DNA from 3 places in the Bacillus sp. AFS031507 genome. Region 3 is predicted to be linked to each of the others. Evidence: predicted binding sites of a transcription regulator. Region 3 holds the regulator's gene; each other region holds the start of a gene.

Region 1 (4,376 bases), on a different contig from region 3:
TTTCAGGACTTCTGTGTTTATTTGCTATTACTTATACATTATTTACTCAATAAGAGGAATTACTAATTGCAGCTAATGGGTGCTTTAGCGAAAGATCAGAGCTGCCAATTGTGGCAGCTTTTCTTATTGTGCTAACGGAGCAGGTTAGCTGAAGAACAGGATAGAAATATAGATGTTTTTATGTCGTATTTGACTAATACTGTGCAGTAATTCTTCTAAAGATGGACATCCTTTAATTAAAATTACCATGTCTAAAGGAGGCGGATTTTGGTGAATCCAGGAGAAGAATTATTGTACATGGTTACTGTATTATCGATAATCCTTCCGTGACATAGAGCAAATTAGTATATTCGTCCTCTTTCTTTCAATTCGGGCTTAAAAATCATCTCTTGCCATTTGTAGAAACCATAAATAATAACAGATAGAGCAACGAAAAGAATAAATCGTTCCCACGAAGAAATATTAACCAATTTGTAAATCCCTAAAATATCTTGAAACAAATAATGAATGGGGAAAATAGCAAACATGAAATCCAATAAGATGTTAGTAACAAGATATATCCAAAATTTTCTGTAAGTAAAATAAAAAATCCATAAAGTTATTACCGGAAAACAATGAAGTTCCTTATATTGATGATTGCTATGCTTTAAATGTAACCTCAGAGGAAACAGTTTATATTTACTATTACTCGGACTTTCCTTTAATGAAAATTGAAAAGAATGATTATGAAATATTTAATAATATTCCAGTTGAAGGTAGCAAAGCGTTTGCGATCATGAATAACTTTGTCTTGTTCAATAATGGTTATGACGAAGAAGGTAAAATACATTTGTACTCAATGAAAAATAATTGCTTACAAAGTTTCAATCTATTAAATTTGAATGGCGATATCCTTAATTATGATGATTCTGTGGGAGTAAATTCTTCTTTGAAAAGGATAAAGATATATATCTGTTAAATTTAGAGGACTTTTTAAAATCCATATAAATTAATAAGCTTACTTCATAAATGAGAAAGACTATTCTTATTCAAGTAACGCATGCTTTACTTCAACAAGGGGTAAAGCCTTTTTCTTATTCAAGTAACGGGCAGGATAGTTGAGGAAGCTCTTTCGACGAAAAGGACATTCCTGGTAGTACAGAGATGCCCTTTTTTACTGTTTGATTAGAATTTAAAGTCTAGAATCATCTTACTGGTTTCACCTGTAAACTTATAATTATAAGACCCTTTTAAGCTTTCTAAGTCACCGGTAGCTTTGATGATTGTTGCTGGAGAATCTAGATCTCCTTTATCAAATATTCCTTGCTCTATAGCCGTAAATGTCCCCTGTTTTCCCTTGTAAGTTCCTTCGAAATGCAGAAATCCGGAAATTTTAGAAGTGGCCAAGTGACCATCATCTATAGTAGAGTCTATATAAAATAATAAATATTCAACAAAGGCTTTTCCTGTTAATTCACCCTCAATATCATATTCAACATGGGCAATATTAATAGGGAATTCTTTTCTAGTGTCGTCTACTGGCTTTTCATCCCATTTGCTTACTGTAAATGTTACCTCCATACGTAAATCTCCCTTCATTATTAAATAGTAATTCACCTCCAGTATAATATCCAAAAAGCACCATTATCAATAATAGCATAGGATTGTTTTTATTAATTTTTCTTTACGAACTTTGTGAAATATTACACTTAAAGTAACGGGTGTGTTAGTTGAACAGGCTATCGAAAATGGATAGGAGAAATAGCTCAGTATAGTGAACTGAGCCATTTTATTTTCATTACAAAAACAGATACAAAAAGCGGTACAAATTTAATTACATTTTTAATTGCATTTTCGGGTTTTTCGATAGGAAACGGAACCCGTTAGCTTTATGAACCTCTCTTATCGACCGGCGACCCTCTTTTTTTCGGTGGACGGGCTTTATAAATTAAATTTTCCCTTTAGAGGAACATCCGCTACCACAGCTTGAACCGCTAGCATGATCGCCTCCATGCCCATAATCGTTTACTACGTGTTAAAATTTATAAAAGTTTCATTACTTATCAAAAAATAACAAGCGTAACGATAGGTTATCAATTTTTTCCTTTAGTTCCAAAAGTAGCATTAGATAAAAAAATTTATCTGTTCTGCAACTTTATTTAACTTTCTCCCAAACTACTTTCCTCTCCAATTTCTTAATATCCTTCTTTCATTAACCTGCAACCTTTAATAGGATAAGAATAAGGCTGTCGCAACAGCCTTTTTCTTTGATATACAAGCGCACCGATTTCAAAAAGTATATAACTTATCAGTCCCCTTTTTCTGTTAAACACTCTTCTTCGGGCTTCATTTTTATCTGTTTCCACTTTTCAATGCCCACTTTGCGAAATTGAGCAATTTCGATGTCAGTTCCATTTGTTAATGTAATAAACATTAAACAATGATCAGCACCATCCCTACCGTGAAAACAAATATTTTTAACATATCCACTTTTTATAGTTGGGTATATTACCTGAATTAACTTGCACCAATTTCCATATTTCACCTCTATTACTGATTCCCCATCATGACTCCATCCATGATAAGGTGCGCATAGAAAGTCCTCCTGATGCTGTTGCAAATCTGATATTCGATAACCTCCTTCTTCGTGAATAAGCTGGATAAATCCGTATGAATAGCCAAAATACTCAGCCCTCTTGCCCTCAAACCCCTCTATCGTTTCAATTTCATAAAAAAACCTTAATCCCCGTTTTCCATCTGGCACTTGACAAAGCTTTATCAAATTCGTATGACCTACACCAGCAAATAAATTTAAATAATCTTCATAGCTTAATTTTATTTGATAATTCTTAGACAAAAAATTGTATGCAAGCGGAAATGGAATAAGTGCTTGACCAATCGAACCGCAACTTCGCCCTCCCATATTTTCTGCTTCACGCAAAATACTAAAATAATTAAGCAGGGTATCTTCTGGGGTTCTAGTTAATTCTTTTGGTACTTGAATTTGGTCATGAGTTTTTTCATAATATGGTAAGAAAAAATCCCCATTATTAAATCTCAAATTTAAAGTTGGTAAACATGATGGACGAAAATACTTTTGTTGATAAGAAGTGGTGTCCATTTGATTTCGTAATAACACATTCATCACCCCATATTTAGTTTATGGGTGAACGAAAGATACGTGTAACCTGGATTTCTCCCTGTTTTGCATATAATTCTAATTCCATCAACTTAAGTTCTTTATTAACCAATAAGGCCTAGTTTATTATTCTATTTGTTTAATTACTTTTGCGGGATTACCGCCTACTACTACATTATTTGGTACATATCATCTTGTTATAGTCCTTCATATTTTAGGATTGGTTATTAGGTTCCACAGTTATGACGACATTACCTTTTTTGTGTCCTTTTTCGACATATCTATGAGCCTCAATGATCTCTTCAAACGCATAGGATCTGTCAATGACCACTTTTAACTTCCCCGTCTCAACAAGTTCTTTAAGAAAATCTAGAGCTTCTGAAGTTTCAGGTGAGTTTTGACTCAATATTAGTTTTTTGCTGCTTGTCAATTTAGTCCATAGCATTCGAACACCTGGTAACGGTACAGTGACATTTATATAGGTTCCGTCCTTCTTTAGCGATTTCATACAATCCGAAAACGAACTCTTGTCAACCGCTTCAAAGATCACATCATAAGTCTCGCCTTTACTCGAAAAATCTTCTGCAGTGTAATCAATTACCTGATCCGCTCCAAGAGATTTTACCAATTCTATATTTGTGGTACTGCATACCCCTGTAACATTTGCTCCGAGATACTTGGCAATCTGAACTGCATAACTTCCTACGCTTCCTGAAGCACCATAAACTAGAACCCTTTGACCGCTCTGAATATTAGCTTTTCTAAGAAAATACAATGCAGTGCGTGCTCCAATCGGAATGGCAGCTGCTTCCTCATATGTTAAATTGGAGGGCTTAATAGATACTGGTCCATCTTCAGGCAGACACTTATACTCGGCATAAGCACCAAAACCCAATAGAGAAGCAGCAAAAACCTGATCGCCTTCCTGAAACCTTTTGACATCTTTTCCTACTGACTCAACTTCCCCAGCTAACTCCATCCCCAATGTAGTTTTTTTGGGTTGTCTAAAACCAAGTGTTATTCGGGCAGGCAGCCAAAAAGCGGGAGGAACTGTAAAACTCCGTGCCCGAATATCTGCTACTGTTACGGTTGTCGCTTTTATTTTTACCAGGATTTCATTTTCCTTAGGAGAGGGTTTTTCTATCTCTTTCAGTTGAAGAACGTCGGGGGGGCCGTATTTTGTGTACTCAATTGCGCGCATTTATTCTCCTCCAATTCGTTATATTCATTAATATCTACGAAGAGCTACCAATAAATA
Region 2 (8,886 bases), on a different contig from region 3:
AATCTTAGTTGAAACCAAAAGTTATTGTCTATAAAAAAGTCGATTCTACTGTTATAGAATATGTACGTGAAACTTGTGAAGTTATTTATTTTGAAAAATTAGATTCGGAGTCACTTCCTAGCTTTTATAAAGAATTAAAGGATGCTGAAGGGATTCTGGGCTCTGGACTAAAAGTGGATGAAAAGTTTTTGGAGCTTGCGCCTCAACTAAAAATTGTCAGCAATATCTCAGTTGGCTACGATAATTTAGATATTCCTGAAATAACTAAGCGAAAAATTATGGCTACTAATACTCCAGAGGTTTTAAATGATAGTGTTGCCGATACCATTTTTGGTTTATTACTAGCAACCGCTAGAAGAATGCCGGAATTAAATCAGATTGTAAAGTCAGGGAAGTGGACATCGCAAGTGGGTGAGAATCTGTATGGAGTGGATGTGCATCATAAGACATTGGGAATTATCGGAATGGGAGAGATTGGCTCAGCCATTGCCAAACGTGCACATTTTGGCTTTGATATGCCCATTTTGTATCACAATCGCTCACGAAATTTAGAAGCCGAACAAACTTATCAAGCAACCTACTGTTCCCTTGAAGAAATTTGTCAGCACGCAGACTTCATTTGCTTAATGACACCACTAACACCAAAGACAGTTAAGCTAATTGGAGAAAAGGAATTTAAACTAATGAAGAAATCCGCCATTTTTGTTAATGGTTCGCGTGGAGCAACTGTGGATGAAGATGCCTTGGTTCAGGCCCTTCAAAATGGGGATATCTTAGCTGCAGGGTTAGATGTCTTCGCACAGGAACCAGTAAGTCCAGATCACCCACTTTTATCAATGGATAATGTAGTCACCCTGCCGCATATTGGGTCAGCTACCTACGAAACTCGATTGAAAATGGCCAAAGTTGCAGCGGAAAATCTAGTCCTTGGATTGCAGGGTAAACAGCCGCTTTCATTAATTAATCAAGATGTTTTAACCGAAGTTCACTAAATAAACAGGCGTGAAGAATCTTCTTAAACAAAGGATTCTCCACGCCTGTTTTATTAATCTACGATTAAAACATAGGGTATGGATTTTTTTAAAAAGGACAAAAGAATAATACTAGAAGTTCCAAATGGAAATATCCAACAGCCATTTCTAGGTGCCTGACACCGGATTTTGTGAGATAATCGAAATGTAGTATGATAGAATTAACTTTGGTTTGTTTGGAAGACTTCTTAGGAGAGGATATTAGATGACCAATAATGAGATACCTTCTCTACAGAAGGATGGAAAAGTTACGATATTGAATCAACGAAATACATCAAACATAATGAATGATCTAAAGTTACTTTTTAAAGCAAATGTATTAATCGCTAATGTTTTGCCTGTCTTTGCAGGATTCTGGTTAGCCTTACATTTTACCAATGCTTCATTTACAGCCCACCTGGATTTATTTTTCTTAACAATTTTCGGAAGTACAATGGTAATGGCTGGGGCACTCGTGCTCAATAACTGGTACGATGTTGATATTGACACTGTAATGGATCGAACAAAGGGTCGTCCAACAGTAACGGGGAATATTTCTTTGAACGCAGTTTTAACAATAGGTATTGCTCTAAGTATATTAGGTCAAATCCTTTTACTCTTTACGACCGTTGAAGCGGCGATATACTCCTTTGTCGGATGGTTTACCTATGTTATTTTATATACCATGTGGTCAAAACGGCGGTATACAATCAATACAGTAATTGGAAGTGTTTCTGGTGCCGTTACACCTTTAATAGGATGGACAGCAATCGCACCTGGTTTTCAAAGAGTCCCATTGATCTTGTTTCTTATCTTGTTTATTTTTCAAATGCCGCATACCTTTGCGATTGCCGTAAAGAAATATAAAGAATATAAAGCAGCTGGAGTAGCCATGCTTCCCGTTGTTCGCGGATTGGCTGTGACTAAACGGCAAATGGTGATCTATATTGCTTGCTTATTTCCATTACCATTTTTTTTAACGATGCTTGGAAATACTTTTATAGTGGTTGCTACGTTGCTTAACGTTGGATGGTTGGTTGTGAGTATCAGCGGATTTTTTACTAAAGATGATTTAAAATGGGCACATGTGAATTTTCTATATTCCGTTAATTATATAACAATATTGTTTCTCTTGATGGTAATTGTTACATTGCCGGTATTTAGTTAGTCGAGATCAAATGAAACTCAAACTATAGATAAGTGAAAGCTGTTCCGAAAGTATGCAAGTTATTTGCAAACTAATGGAGCAGCTTTTTTGTGTTTGAAAAAAGGCAGTTCCTTTTGGGTGTTCACGAAAAAAGCTGAGCAAATGTGATACAGTTCACTTCGATGATAATCATTCCCATCTATTATTAAGGTATGAAATATAAGGGGGTTGATTTTCAGTGGGGGACACAAAAGTTAACAACAAAAAAAAGCATGGCGAAGGGCACGAGGCTCCATTAAAAGGAACATGGATTTCTGTAGGATTGGTTGGGGTCGTAATTCTCGCTACGTATTTAATAATATATGGCCTTTATATGGCTAGAGTATAGGAGGGGATGACAGATATGAAAATGCATCTTGATGAAAAAATATGGCTTACCTTGAGTTTCGGTATGATCATGATATTCATGCTTATTACTGGCTATCAAGCATTTGCCTTGGAAATGGGACCACCGAGTAATAATGAACTAATTGATCCACAAAAGGTAGACCAAACAGCGCCATTCGATAAACCGGGTATTACCAAGGTTGGCGAAAATGAATATGAAGTAGTTATGACATTACAAGCTTTCAGTTTTAATCCAGGTAATATCAAAGTCCCTGCTGGATCGACAGTGCATTTTACATTAACCTCAAAAGATGTTGTCCATGGATTTGAAGTTGCAGGTACGAACCTAAATGCAATGGTCATGCCAGGACATATTCAAAAAATCACTCAAAAATTTAATAAAGCGGGAACGTATTTAGTGTTATGTAATGAATATTGCGGTGCCGGTCACCAAATGATGAGTACAACAATTACGGTTAAATAAAGGGGGGAAGCAAAATGCAAACAGCAAAATCACAGACATTTAAAGATAAAGCAGGTAGAGTGATGGGAATCAGCAAGGAAGATGCCCTATTAACGAAATCATATATATTTGTAGCATTTATAGCATTACTTCTTGGCGGAATTCTTGGCCTTGTGCAGGGACTGAACCGTGCCGAAATTCTGGAATTATCATCATGGATAAACTATTATCAAGTTCTAACAGCACATGGTTTAATATTAGTTGTTGTATTAACTGCTTTCTTTACGATTGGTTATTTTTATGCCAGTCTTTCACATACTTTAGGGGGGATTCTTCCTAAAGTAAGAAAGATCGCATGGATTGGCTTTGGATTGAAGATTGTCGGGTTTGTTTTAGCAGTAATTCCAATCATTATGGGTGATGCATCTGTAATGTATACTTTCTATCCGCCAATGGCAGCTGCACCAATGTTTTATATTGGTTTAGCATTAATTGTGGTTGGTGTTTGGATGTGTGCTTTCGGTGCCTTTATCCAAGTTGCGAATTGGAGAAAGAATAACAAAGGACAGCATGTACCAATCCTTGCTTATTTTGCTACTGGAGTATTTGTCCTATTATTTTTCGGTTCCATACCTGTAGCGATAGAAGTAATCGTTATGATTATTCCTTGGTCATTTGGCTGGGTCGAAACAATCAATGTTATGGTGGCACGTACACTATTTTGGGCCTTTGGACATACGTTAGTTAATATTTGGTATTTAACTGCTGTTTCCGCATGGTATGTCATTGTACCTAAAATTATTGGTGGAAAACGCTGGAGTGATACGTTAACCCGTGTTGTTATTATTGGCTTAGTAGTTATGAATATTACAGGTGGATTCCATCACCAAATTGTTGACCCAGGAATTGATCCAGCCGTTAAATTTATGCACGTATTTATGAGTTTGGCGATTGGATTCCCGTCCTTAATGACAGCATTCGCCATGTTTGCCGTTTTTGAACGTACAGCAAGAAAACAAGGTGGAAAAGGCTTAATCGGATGGTATAAAAAAATGCCATGGGGCGATGTTCGTTTCCTAGCTCCAATGATTGCGATGATTGCCTTTATACCTGCTGGTGCTGGTGGAATTGCTCAAAGCACTAACCAATTGGATCAGGTCGTTCATAATACGATGTGGATTGTTGGACATTTTCACTTAACGCTTGGCATGTCTGTAGTGATGACGTTCTTTGGCATTAGTTATTGGTTAGTTCCATATATTTCAAAACGTGTATTAACACCGCAAATAAATAAATTAGGTGTGATCCAAACTTGGATTTGGACAATAGGAATGATCTTTATGTCAGGTGCTATGCATTGGGTTGGATTACTTGGTTCCCCGCGTAGAACTTCTTTTACAACTTATGGAGACAATGCAACAGCATTAAGCTGGAGCCCATATTTAATGTGCTTAGCTGTTGGCGGCACCTTATTAATTATCGGTGTTATTCTTCAAGTGTATGCAGTAATGAATATGATGTTTTTTGCACCAAAGGGAGAAACAGAATTTCCTATTGCTGAGGAAGAAGATAATGCAACTAAAACTCCATATTGGACAGAGCGTTGGGGCCTTTGGATTGTGATAATGCTATTAGTTGTTGCAATGGCCTATGTCATCCCATTAACTGAATTTATCGTTAATGCACCTCCGGGATCACCACCATTCAAAACTTGGTAATATATTATTAATTAAAAAAGAGATAGCTCGTTGGTTTGGGCTATCTCTTTATTCTTAATTTAGTCATATATAATTGCAAAATCAATAATTTGGGAAGTGATCTTCGTGATCAAAACTCGGCATAATACATTTGCGTGTTTGCTTGTTATCTTATTTGGGTGTGCGTTGTTCTATATAGGAACCGATGGATTCCGAGCATTTACGTCAGAAACGGCACGGGTCAATAAACTAATTGGCGATAAGCCCAAATTCCCAGAAGTAAACTTTGAGGATAGTAAGGGGCGGAATTATTCTATTTCTGAGTTTAAGGGCAAGTATGTATTTATTACCTTTCTTTATACGTCTTGTACAACAGTTTGCCCGCAATTAGAAATGAACATGTCTAAGGTTTACGATAAGATACCAAGCAAATATATGGGCAAAGATATTGAATTTTTAAGCATAAGTTTTGATCCTGTCAGGGATGATCCAGGTACATTAGAAAAATACCGAGGCTATTTTAATAGTGATGGAGAAACATGGAGGATGGCAAGAATACCAAATCAAGCTGAATTGGATTCGTTGTTAAAAGAATTTGGTGTTATTGTTATTCCTGACGGAAATGGAAGTTTTGCACATAATTCAGCTTTTTATTTAGTGGATAAAAATGGCAGTCTGCTTGATGTCTTAGACTATAAAAAGATTGCTGAAGCTGCTAATAAGCTAGTAGGTATTCTTAAGAAGGAAGCGGGGGAGTAATCTTGAAGCAATCAATCTATGGCTTATTGTTACTTCTTGCCTTAATACTTTCTCCTGTTGCAAATTTAATGGAATCAGTCATGGTTATTCACATGCATATGCAAATGCCTTTGTTAATTTTTACAGGATTTCTAATTGCACGATTTTTTCAACTGCGATTCCCTCACTTTTTTGAAAAATGGAATGGTAATGGTGTACCAGGAATTTTGTTGTTTGTTATCATAGTTGTTTACTGGACGCTGCCTCGTTCAATGGATGAAGCATTGAATGAACAAAGCATGGAACTATTTAAATTTGTCAGTTTACCATTACTAGCTGGTATACCACTAAGGGATAGCTGGAAAAAACTTCGCCCAATTGGGAAGGACATTACTTTTTACTTTTTTGCCATCTTGTTTTTTGGAATGGGCTGGTTGTACATTGACTCGCCAGTGCAATTATGTAATAACTACCTTGTAATCGAGCAAATCACGCTTGGTTGGGGATTTTTGACGACGGCAATCTGCATGGTGATTTATAAGGTTTATATCGCTTTTGTTGATCCATCGAAATATGAATAATTAAATACAGATGAGCCTAAGCCTATATGGATTAGGCTCTATTTTGTGAAAAGGCTAAAATATGAATGTAATTTTGGTGCTTTTTATAAATGATAACTGTTGGAAAAGGAAAAATTTTTGAAATTGAAATATACTATAAGGGAAGGGACGTGATGATTTTGAAAAAAGGTTATATGGTGATTGGAATAATTGTAGCAGTGATTGTTATTTTTGGTGCAATGTTAATTTCCAGCTATAACTCTTTTGTCAATTTAGAGGAAAATGTGGACCAGTCCTATTCTCAAATTGAAAACCAACTGCAAAGAAGGCTGGATTTAATTCCGAACTTAGTAAATACAGTGAAGGGTTTTGCTTCGCATGAAAAAGAAGTGATTGCATCAATCTCAGATGCACGTGCAAGACTAGCCGGTGCGAATACGCCGCAGGCACAAGCCACAGCAAACGCAGAACTTTCAGGTGCGTTAAGCCGTCTACTTGTAGTCGTAGAAAATTATCCCGATCTTAAAGCAAATCAGCAGTTTACCCAATTAATGGATGAACTTGCAGGAACAGAAAACAGAATAGCTGTCGCACGTAAAGATTATAATGATCAAGTGGCGGTGTACAATAAAAAAGTAAAAAGATTTCCTGGGGCAATTATTGCAGGTATAACTGGGTTTGATGAAAAAGAATATTTTAAAGCGGACCCTAGTGCCAAAGAGGCTCCAAAAGTTGACTTTGGGGACGATCAATAATGAAAACAAAACGGATCTTCAGCCTTTTGTTGGTGTTTATCACTTTTTTTCTCTGTGCTGTAAATGCACAAGCTGAGGATGTCCAAATTCCGGCACCTGTTGGAGACATTTACGTACAGGATTTTGCCAATGTATTAAACGAAACAGAAAGAGCAGAATTAATTAATTTAGGCAGGAACATTGAAGACCAAACAACGGCACAAATTGCAGTTTTGACAGTAGAAACAATAGGAGACCAAACGATAGAAGAGTTTGCAAATGAAGCTTTTCGGCAATATGGAATCGGAAATAAACAGGAAAACAACGGTGTATTGCTCGTCTTGTCTATGCAAGAACGCAAAGTAAGGATCGAAGTAGGCTATGGATTGGAAGGCAGAATTCCGGATGGAAAAGCAGGTCGAATTCTTGATGGATATGCCATTCCATTTTTAAAAAATCAACAGCCAAATCGAGCAATTGTTGAAACCTATAAAGCTCTAACAAAAGAAGTCCTCGCTGAGTATGGCAATGAAGGAGACGTAAGTAAACAGACAAAGGCAACCGGTGAAAAAGGATTGGGTATTCCTGGTTGGTTAATGGTCATTGTTATTATTGGCGTTGTGTTTTTAGATTTTAAGTTTTTTGGAGGAACGCTCACCTACCTTCTCTTATCTATAATCTCCAGAGGTGGAGGTAGAGGAGGCGGTGGTAGTGGTGGTAGTGGTGGTTCTAGAGGGGGCGGAGGAGGTTCATCCGGTGGCGGTGGTGCAGGCCGAGGATGGTGATACCCTTGCCAGAAAATCGAAAAACTGTTAGGAGGCCTTTCTCCTAACAGTTTTTTATATTCTATTAATTTTTATTAATAAATTCTTATGGTTCGTCAGTTATCGTTGCCATTTTTCGAGCCCTTAGGAACTTTATTACATTTAAAACAATCGTTTTTACTACGGCATAGAACGGTACTGCCAACACCATCCCTAAGATCCCAGCTAAATTTCCTGCAGCGAGTAAAACAATAATAATTGTCGCTGGATGGGTATCCAATGATTTTCCAAGGATGAGCGGAGATAAGACATTGCCTTCAACCTGCTGAGCAATAACGATAATCACGATAACCAATAAGGCTTTGGTAGGTGAATCAAAAAGAGCAACAATCACAGCAGGGGCACCGCCGAGAATTGGCCCGACATAAGGAATTATGTTGGTAAACGCTACAATTAAGGCCATAACTAGCGCAAATGGCAAATCAATAATCAAGTATCCAACAAAAGCAAGAGTTCCTACTGACAGGGCTACAATGACTTGTCCCTGAATATAGGAGGAAAGTGTTTCACCAGTCTCTTTCAACATAATCAACCCGGCATCTCTATATGTTGCAGGGAGGAATTTAGTGAGGGCCTTAGGGAACTTATGTCCATCCTTAAACATGTAAAATAATAAAAAAGGAACGGTGGCTAAAATGACCGCAATATTAGCAAACACACCGAGTATATTTGTAATGCCACCGGTAACCCTATCCGGTAAGGTATTTGCGTAGGCAATCAGTTTTTGTTTACCTGTTTCCAAAAGGTCATTTTGCTCTTTCATGATCCATTTGAATTCAGAACTGCGTGATAGATTATCAAAATACTGCAAGGTCTTGTTAGCATAATCAGGAAGTGCATTCGCAAGGGCGGTGAATTGCTCTGTGATGGCAGGGACCAAGCTGCCAATCGCTAATACCAGAATGCCAATAAACACGACATAAATGATGAGGATGGCAAGAATTCTTGGCACTTTTTGACGCTGAAGAAAATTAACGATTGGATTTAGTAAGAAAAATAGAAATCCGGTAATAAGAATTGGGAAAAAAAGAGTAGAGAAAAAGATCCCAATCGGCATGAATAAAAATGAAATCTTTGTTGAAACAAAGATGATAGTTAAAATTAGTAGGATCTGGATTAACCCGTACTGGAATTTTCTTTTTGACATTATGTACCCCTTTTTCTTTGGTCTTTTAAACTTGGCTGTTGATTTCCACACCAATCAACCTGGCTATAAATTCAACAATGACCTTTAACACAGACTTTTCTTTTATTATAGCTAAAATTATATCAAAAACATGGAACAGAAGACAAATTATAGAATTTTTCATGGTGTCAGGCACCATG
Region 3 (8,886 bases):
GGCCGTCGCTGAATATGGGGTAGGACAAGTATTAGTGGCTGGCGGAGTTGCCGCCAATAAAGGCCTTAGAAATGCTTTGGAAAAGACCTTTTCAGAGAAACCTGGAATTGAATTAGTGATTCCGCCATTATCCCTATGTACTGATAATGCAGCGATGATTGCTGCTGCTGGAAGCGTGATGTTCGAAAAAGGAATTAGAGCAGACCTTTCCCTAAATGCCAACCCGGGACTGGATATCGAAATATACAATGAATAACTCTTCTGGATAAGAAGAGTTTTTTTGTTGATAAGATTTTATAAAAATGCAGATCAAAAACTGGTGAATGTGGATAAGTGGGGTGTTATCTGTGTATAATGTGGATAAGTAAGGGATTTATTGTGGATAATGTGGAAAAGTAAAAATAACATTGAAACTGTCCTGTTTGTAATGTGAATAAGAATGTGGAAAAGTGTATAACTTAATGAATTATTGCCATCATATCAAAATTTGTCGATAATTGTCATAATAAACAAAAAACCAGGCGAATGCCTGGTTTTTGCATAATTATTCAGCAAGTTCCGCCCATTCTTCCATTAAGTGCTCGAGTTCAGACTTTGCCTTTTCATTTTTTATGTTGATTTCCAATACTTTTTCATGATTTTGAAAAATGTCTGGTTCGCATAATTGCTGCTCGAATCCTTGAATTTGCTCTTCTAGCTCTTCAATTCGTTGTTCCATTTCTTCTAATTTTCTTTTTCGCTGACGCTCTTGTTTTTTACTTTCCTTATCCTGTTGATAAGAGTTTTTTTCAAAAGCATCCGTTTGTGCTGCCCTTTTTGCTGTTGCAGCCATGGCCAGTGCCGCAAGTTCTTCCTGTTCTAGTTTCTTCTCTAAATAATAATCATAATCCCCGAGGTATTCTGTACTTCCATGACGACTAAGTTCTAAGACCTTTGTGGCAATCCGGTTAATAAAATACCTGTCGTGTGAGACAAACAATATCGTGCCCGGGTAATCGATTAAAGCATTCTCTAGAACTTCCTTACTATCTAAGTCAAGGTGGTTGGTAGGCTCGTCCAAAATTAAGACATTTGCTTTCTCCAACATCAGTTTAGCTAAAGCTAGACGGGCTTTCTCACCGCCGCTTAAGGTGGAAACTATTTTTAAGACATCATCACCAGAAAATAAGAAATTACCGAGTACCGTACGTATTTCTTTTTCATTTTTTAGTGGATAGTCATCCCAGAGTTCATTTAAGACCCGCTTATTGGAGGTCAATTCAGCTTGCTCCTGGTCGTAATACCCAATCTGAAGGTTTGTCCCATAGAATATGGTTCCCTCAAGTGCAGGCAACTTTTTGATTATTGTTTTTAACAGTGTTGATTTGCCGATACCATTCGGTCCAACCAAGGCGATACTTTCACCTTTATAGGCCCGGAAAGATATGGACTCTGAAACCTTACCATCCTTGTACCCAACAGCGAGTGAATCCACTGTTAAAACATCATTTCCGCTTTGTTTTTCAATTTCAAACGTGAAGGAAGCAGACTTTTCATCGCCTAATGGACGATCCATCATCTCCATCTTTTCAAGCTTTTTACGACGGCTTTGGGCACGTTTGGTTGTCGATGCCCGCGCTAAATTCCGGTTGATAAAGTCTTGGAGATCCGCGACCTCTTGCTGTTGTTTTTCGAAAAGCTTTAAATCACGCTCATAATTTGCGGCCTTTTGATCAAGGTAAGTACTATAGTTGCCTGTAAACCTTTGGATTTGCTTACGGGATACTTCATAAACTTGAGTAACAACTTTATCTAAAAAATAGCGGTCATGGGAAACGATCAAAATCGCCCCATGATAACTTTGTAAATATTGCTCCAGCCAGGAAAGCGTATCAATATCAAGGTGGTTTGTGGGCTCATCCAATATTAGGATATCAGGCCTGGTTAACAAGAGTTTACCAAGGGCTAGACGAGTTTTCTGCCCGCCGCTTAAACTAGATATCATCAAGGATTTATCATGGAAATTCAGCCCATGAAGGACGGAGCGCATCTCTGCCTCATACTGATACCCTCCCAGTTCTTTAAATTTGACCTGAAGATGATCGTACTCTTTTAGGATTCTTTCGTACCTGCCACTGTCTCCAAAAACGAGGGGATCAGCCATTTGTTCTTCAAGTGTGCGGAGTTGTTTTTCCATCAATCGCAGCGGTTCAAAAACCGTCAGCATTTCATCCCATATGGATAATGATGATTCTAACCCAGTATTTTGAGCTAAATAGCCAATCGTCACTTCTTTTGGCTTGATGATTTCTCCGCCATCATGCGACAAGTGTCCGGCAATAATTTTCAATAATGTCGATTTTCCCGCCCCATTGCGTCCAACAAGGGCAACACGGTCCCGAGTTTGTAATTCGAGCTTAATATTCGATAAAATAAGGTCAGCACCATAATATTTTTGTAATTGATTAACCTGTAGCAAAATCATTCTCATTCACCTCTATTACATAGGATTAGTGTACCTTATTCCCGGTATGTCGGCAATAAACTGCTCGCCATATTAGCGGAGTGAAGTCTTAAACCGACATAAAATGTAATATATAGTTCAAAGTTTCACACACATATAAGGAAAAATAGTGTATGATTTGATGGGAGGATTTTTTATATGGCAGAATTTACGCATTTTAATGAAGAAGGCAGAGCAAAAATGGTCGACGTCAGTGATAAGCCGGAAACGGCACGTACGGCGCTTGCTCATTCCAGCATTACCGTTAGTAAAGAAATTTATGATAAAATAACTAATAATGAGATGAAGAAGGGCGATGTCTTAGCTGTGGCCCAGATAGCAGCTGTCATGGCAGCAAAGAAGACATGGGATTTGATTCCAATGTGCCATCCGATTCCATTAACAGGTGTTAATATTTCTTTCTCTTGGGAACAGGATAAGGATGAGAACTATCAATTATATATTGCTGCAGCCGTTAAAACGAAAGGGAACACAGGTGTAGAAATGGAAGCGTTAACAGCCGCATCCGCATGTGCCTTAACGGTTTATGATATGTGTAAAGCCGTTGATAAAGGTATGGTAATTGGACCGACGTATCTTGTCGAAAAAACGGGCGGTAAAAACGGTGATTTTAAAAGAGATGAAAGAGTTAAATAAATTTTTAACTAAACCATTCATGGGGTGTGGGAGATTATGAGTAATGAAACAACGAAAATACCACAGGCGACAGCAAAACGGCTGCCCCTCTATTATCGATTTCTAAAAAACCTGCAAAGTTCAGGCAAGCAAAGGGTCTCTTCAGCGGAATTGAGTGAAGCAGTAAAGGTAGACTCAGCAACGATTCGCCGCGACTTTTCCTATTTCGGTGCGTTAGGAAAAAAGGGCTATGGGTATAATGTTAATTACTTAATATCCTTCTTCCGAAAGACCCTAGATCAGGATGAATTAACTAAGGTTGCCTTAATAGGAGTCGGAAATCTTGGGACTGCCTTTTTAAACTATAACTTTTTAAAAAATAATAACACAAAAATAGAATGCGCCTTCGATGTGGATCCCGACAAAATGGGAACCATGATTCGCGAGGTACCTGTTCACCCTATGGACGATTTAGAGAAGGTGTTATCAGAAACTAATATTTCAGTGGCGATATTAACGGTTCCGGCTCCTGCCGCACAAATGATAACCGATCGACTGGTCCAAGCGAATGTAAAAGGGATCTTAAATTTCACTCCAGCGAGGTTAAATGTTCCACCCTTAATAAGGGTCCATCATATTGACTTGGCTGTGGAGCTTCAATCGCTAGTCTACTTTTTAAAGCATTATCCAACGGTCGAAATAGATGAAGAATAATTAGTTAAAAAGGCTTTCCACAAAATTTGTGGAAGGCCTTTTGTATGATTAACTCCCTGCTTTTTTTAATTACATAATCTATAAAAATACTTTCTTATGCACTAAGATGTAGGTAGATAAAATGCAAGCGGTTACTAACCGGGAAGTGGGGGAAATTCAATGTCAATTTTACGAGATGAAGCGTTAAAAATGCACAAGGAACACCAAGGCAAGGTTGGGATTTATTCTAAGGTGGCAGTACATAATGCAAAAGATTTAAGCCTTGCCTATTCACCCGGTGTGGCAGAGCCATGTTTGGACATTTATGCAGACGAAAATAAAGTCTATGATTATACCTCGAAGGGCAATCTTGTCGCAGTGGTATCCAATGGGACAGCGGTCCTGGGGCTTGGAAACATTGGACCAAAAGCTGCGATGCCTGTGATGGAAGGAAAGGCCGTGTTATTCAAATCGTTCGCAGATGTTGATGCCTTTCCCATTTGCTTGGCCACCACTGACACAGACCAGATCGTAGAAACCGTCAAGCTGCTAGAACCAACATTTGGCGGAGTGAACTTGGAGGATATTGCTGCGCCGCAATGCTTTGAAATTGAAGACCGCCTCCGCAAAGCCTGCGAGATTCCTGTTTTTCATGATGACCAGCATGGAACCGCGATTGTAACAGCCGCTGGTCTAATCAACGCATTAAAATTAGCAGATAAAAAAATTAAAGATATTCGTGTTGCCGTAAACGGAGCAGGTTCAGCTGGAGTAGCAATTGTTAAGCTCCTGCTGCATATGGGCGCGAAGGATGTTATTTTATGCGATACAAAAGGAATTATTTATGAAGGCCGCCCGTTCGGAATGAATCGATTCAAAGATGAAATGGCGCGAATGACAAATCGCGAGCAAAAACAAGGAGCGTTAGCCGATGCGCTCGTTGACGCAGATGTGTTTGTGGGGGTATCAGCAGCCGGGGCCGTTACAAAGGATATGGTTGGTTCTATGCACCGTAACCCGATTATCTTTGCCATGGCCAACCCTGTACCGGAAATTATGCCCGATGCGGCCAAAGAAGCAGGAGCACTTGTAGTGGGTACAGGACGATCTGATTTTCCAAACCAGGTTAATAATGTGCTTGCTTTCCCAGGTATTTTCCGCGGTGCTTTAGATGTCCGTGCAAAGGAAATCAACGAGGAAATGAAGCTTGCTGCGGTATATGCAATTGCTGGATTAATTTCAGATGAAGAACTTCATGCTGATCATGTTATTCCAGACCCTTTTGATCCTAGGGTCGCAGCACAAGTAGCGGCTGCAGTCGCTTACGCTGCAATGGAAACAGGGGTAGCTCAAAAAAATGTCAATGTTGAGGAAATAAAACAACGCCTATTATCATTAGCAGAAGCAAAACAACCAGTGCATGTTTAGGTCGAGTAAAATCTAGCTTTTAAGGGAGGACTATCTCAAACTAGAGGTAGTCTTTCAAATTTTGGGAATTAGGGCATAATTCCGATATACCTTTTAAATTTTTAGTACAATAATGAATGATAGTTTTTTTCTTTTTTAAATCGGTGGGTATGACCACGTTTTTAGGTAAGTAATTTTAACATTTCCTAGAAGGACATCTAGGGTTTTGCAATCGGAGGGGATGAAGTTGGCGATTGTGCTGACGATGTTTGTGCTTGGGATATTATTAGGATTTGTTGGGGCGGGCGGCTCCGGCTTTATTATTGCCATCTTAACAGTTATTTTTGGAGTACCAATACATATGGCGTTAGGGACATCACTAGCAGCGATGGTGTTTACGAGCATGTCAGGTGCCTACAGTCATTTTCGTCAAGGAAATATCTCAATTAAAACCGGTTTAATCGTAGGCGGATTTGGGGCAGTTGCCTCCTATTTAGGTTCAAAACTAGCCAGTTTGATTCCGATCCATTCTTTGCATTGGTTAACAGCAGGGATGTTATTTTTGTCGGCTGTAATACTGGTTGTACGCTTATTTATTGTTCAAAAAATAAAGGCAAACAACAAAAAAGTGAAACCTGGCAACCTGGTTCTCATTAAGAAAGCGGCAGTCGTCGGGTTGGTTACCGGATTGTTGTCTGGTACATTTGGGATAGGTGCTGCGCCGTTCATTCAAATCGGATTGCTTGTCATCATGGGACTTTCGCTTAAACAATCAGTGGGTACAACAATGCTCGTTATTTTGCCAATCGCTTTAGCAGGAGGAATCGGCTACTATTTAGAAGGATACCTGAATTTAACCCTGTTAGTTGAAGTGGTAGGAGGAACGATGATTGGCTCCTATGTCGGGGCTAAGTTTACAGCCCTTGCTCCGCAGCCTGTATTAAAAAGTGCGATGGTCCTGACCCCTATTATCGCAGGAGCTATTTTGCTCATAAGTTAAGGCATCATTCGCAAGGATGGTTAACTTCCTTTGAAAATTAATCCTCAGACCAGCCTAAGTTAAAGAAAGCTTTTAGACTGCAATGTATTTTCATAAGAATGCTTTGCATCCTTTTTGCGTTTACTAACCCTGTTGGTTAGTATGTCATCAGGTGAAAATCAGAATGGTGCCTGTCGCCTTCTCAAAGATGGAGGGAAATATGAGAAAGGGAAGATGGAGTTTACAGACGGTAATTATTGTCTTTGTGTGTATGGTGGTTACTTTTTCACTTTTGATAACAGATTTACTTATCAGTTCGAGAATTGCTAAGGAGACGGAAAAAGGTCAGGCTGAGAAGGCGAGAAATGTGGCGCGAATGGTTGCTCATAGTCCGCTTGTGATTGATGCGATGAGTGGAGAACAGGATGTAAAGGAAATCCAAACGTTTGCGAATGAAATGAGAAAAGTGACAAACGTTTACTTTATTGTTGTGATGGATATGAGGGGGATCCGTAAATCCCATCCTGATAGCAAAGAAGTTGGCAAACAATTCAAGGGTGGAGATGAAGGGCCGGTACTAAAAGGGAAAGAGCATGAATCTATTTCAAAAGGAGCTCTAGGACCTTCTTTACGTTCTTTTACGCCGATTAAGGATGCAACTGGGAAACAGATCGGGGCAGTAGCCGTTGGGATTTCTCTTGATAATGTGGAAACGGCCGTCAATAAGAGCAGAATAGGGATATATATTGGGACGATGATTGGTATCTTAATCGGTGTTCTCGGGGCCGTGATTTTAGCCAGATATATAAAAAAAATCCTACTTGGGCTTGAGCCATTTGCGATTGCAAAATTATTAGAGGAACGCAGCGCGATGCTTCAATCGGTGCGTGAGGGAATTGTGGCAGTTGATCAACAGTCTAACATCACACTCGTCAATCGAGCGGCCTTAAAGCTGTTCGATAAAGCAGGCCTGCAAGATAACCCGATGGGGACAAATATCGAAGAATATATGTCATCTACTCGCTTGGGTGATTTGTTAAAAACTGGTAAACCTGAATTGGATGAAGAACAGAATATAAATGGGATGACCATTTTAACCAACCGAGTCCCTGTGATCGTTGGTAATAAGGTAGTCGGCGCGATTGCTACTTTTCGGGATAAAACAGAAATACAGGTGCTCGCTGAACAACTGACCGGAGTTAGAATATATGCTGACGCACTCCGGGCTCAGGCCCATGAGTTTATGAATAAACTTCATGTTATTTTGGGGATGGTCCATACAGGTTATTATGAAAAAGTGGTCGAATATATCAGTGAAACGGTTGACCATCGAAATAGCGAAATTGGCTTTGTGACAAAAAAGATAAAGGACCCTGTATTAGCTGGCTTTTTAATTGGAAAGTTGAGTTATGCAAGGGAATCAGGGGCAGAGTTATCAGTTTCCTGTGAGCAGCCTCTTCCGCAGCCCGCTGTTTCTGATGTGACACACGAACTCATAACCATTGTTGGCAATTTAATTGATAATGCCATCGAGGCTATGAATGGTTGTATGGTTAAAAAAATAGCAATAGAATTCGAATATGGCGATGATATTTTAACAATCGAAGTAAAAGATACGGGGGCAGGGATAAGTGAAGAACTGCAAAACCAAATTTTTAACAAAGGATTCTCCACAAACGGTGAAAATAGGGGGTTAGGACTGTATCTCGTTTCGCAAGCGGTTAAGAAGCTGGAAGGGGAATTAATTCTTTCATCAAAGCCAGGAAAAGGGACCGTTTTTACCGTGTATATACCATATGAAGGAGAGGGGGACCAGAATGATTCGGGTAATGATTGTTGAAGATGATCCAATGGTAGCAGAATTTAATAAACGCTATCTTGAGCAAATTCATGGTTTTACCTTGATGGCAATGGCCGCATCCGTGGAAGAGGCGATTAAGAATATTGAAAGGCTAGAAATCGATCTTATCTTATTGGATATATTTATGCCGGGGAAACTAGGACTAGAGCTGTTAATCTACCTTCGTGAAAATGAGAAAGAGACCGATGTGATTATAATTTCAGCCGCATCAGATATGGAGCGGATTAAAAAGGCTTTAAGGTACGGAGCCGTTGATTATTTAATTAAACCTTTTGAATTTGAACGCTTTAGTAGAGCATTAGTTGCATATAAGGATCAAACCAAGTTTATTCAAACTCAACAAGTGATTAACCAAGACGTTTTGGACCATCAAATTCTGCACCGAGAGGATAAGCCCGTGATCGAAGATTTACCAAAGGGATTGACAAAAGATACCCTTAAGCAAATTTGGGATACGATTCAAGAGTTAAAAAATACCCCCTTTTCAACAGAAGACGTGGTGAAGGTCGTCGGGATTTCTCGAGTGTCGGTTCGTAAGTATTTAAATTTTTTAAAGGAAATTGGAATCCTGGACGTTAAGGTAATCTACGGTACAGTGGGAAGACCCGTATACCAGCATGAATTTAATCGATTGAAACAACATCTTATCAAAAACTTTTTGTAAGCAGCCTAAAACTGCTTACTTTTTTTATTTACAAAAACCTTATTAAATTTACATAAACTATGAAAGCGGTTTAATTGGAAATATGATAGAAACATAAAGAGTTAGGGGGATGAACATATGGAGCCAGCTAGAAAGTTGCAACCGCTTACGGTTGTTCCAGGGGA

The links. Region 3 encodes Rex, which represses fermentation and respiration genes when NADH is low (regulators of the CRP and FNR family bind a similar motif). Its sites were predicted from a motif close to TTGTGAAATATTTCACAA; they were not measured.
Region 1: COE25_RS29945 (DUF3224 domain-containing protein) is a predicted target of Rex. The motif match lies at 1,673-1,690, and genes of this name have one in related genera.
Region 2: COE25_RS30230 (cytochrome C oxidase subunit II) is a predicted target of Rex. The motif match lies at 2,320-2,337, and genes of this name have one in related genera.

What each region holds. Positions count from the first base shown of each region.
Region 1 is NZ_NUOW01000096.1:37-4,412, reverse strand. Features, by position in the region: gene COE25_RS29945 (DUF3224 domain-containing protein) at 1,165-1,560, opposite strand; gene COE25_RS29940 (hypothetical protein) at 2,288-3,118, opposite strand; gene COE25_RS29935 (NAD(P)-dependent alcohol dehydrogenase) at 3,333-4,319, opposite strand.
Region 2 is NZ_NUOW01000013.1:469,510-478,395, reverse strand. Features, by position in the region: gene COE25_RS14945 (2-hydroxyacid dehydrogenase) at 9-992, shown strand; gene cyoE (heme o synthase) at 1,237-2,178, shown strand; gene COE25_RS30230 (cytochrome C oxidase subunit II) at 2,396-2,545, shown strand; gene COE25_RS14935 (cytochrome c oxidase subunit II) at 2,561-3,028, shown strand; gene COE25_RS14930 (cbb3-type cytochrome c oxidase subunit I) at 3,043-4,725, shown strand; gene COE25_RS14925 (SCO family protein) at 4,831-5,463, shown strand; gene COE25_RS14920 (hypothetical protein) at 5,466-6,023, shown strand; gene COE25_RS14915 (LemA family protein) at 6,197-6,757, shown strand; gene COE25_RS14910 (TPM domain-containing protein) at 6,757-7,521, shown strand; gene COE25_RS14905 (AI-2E family transporter) at 7,607-8,707, opposite strand.
Region 3 is NZ_NUOW01000035.1:2,747-11,632, forward strand. Features, by position in the region: gene tsaD (tRNA (adenosine(37)-N6)-threonylcarbamoyltransferase complex transferase subunit TsaD) at 1-256, shown strand, start outside; gene COE25_RS25070 (ABC-F family ATP-binding cassette domain-containing protein) at 545-2,464, opposite strand; gene moaC (cyclic pyranopterin monophosphate synthase MoaC) at 2,642-3,139, shown strand; gene COE25_RS25080 (redox-sensing transcriptional repressor Rex) at 3,176-3,832, shown strand; gene ystJ (NADP-dependent malic enzyme) at 3,992-5,239, shown strand; gene COE25_RS25090 (sulfite exporter TauE/SafE family protein) at 5,466-6,218, shown strand; gene dcuS (DcuS/MalK family sensor histidine kinase) at 6,418-8,037, shown strand; gene COE25_RS25100 (response regulator) at 8,015-8,722, shown strand; gene COE25_RS25105 (2-hydroxycarboxylate transporter family protein) at 8,840-8,886, shown strand, end outside.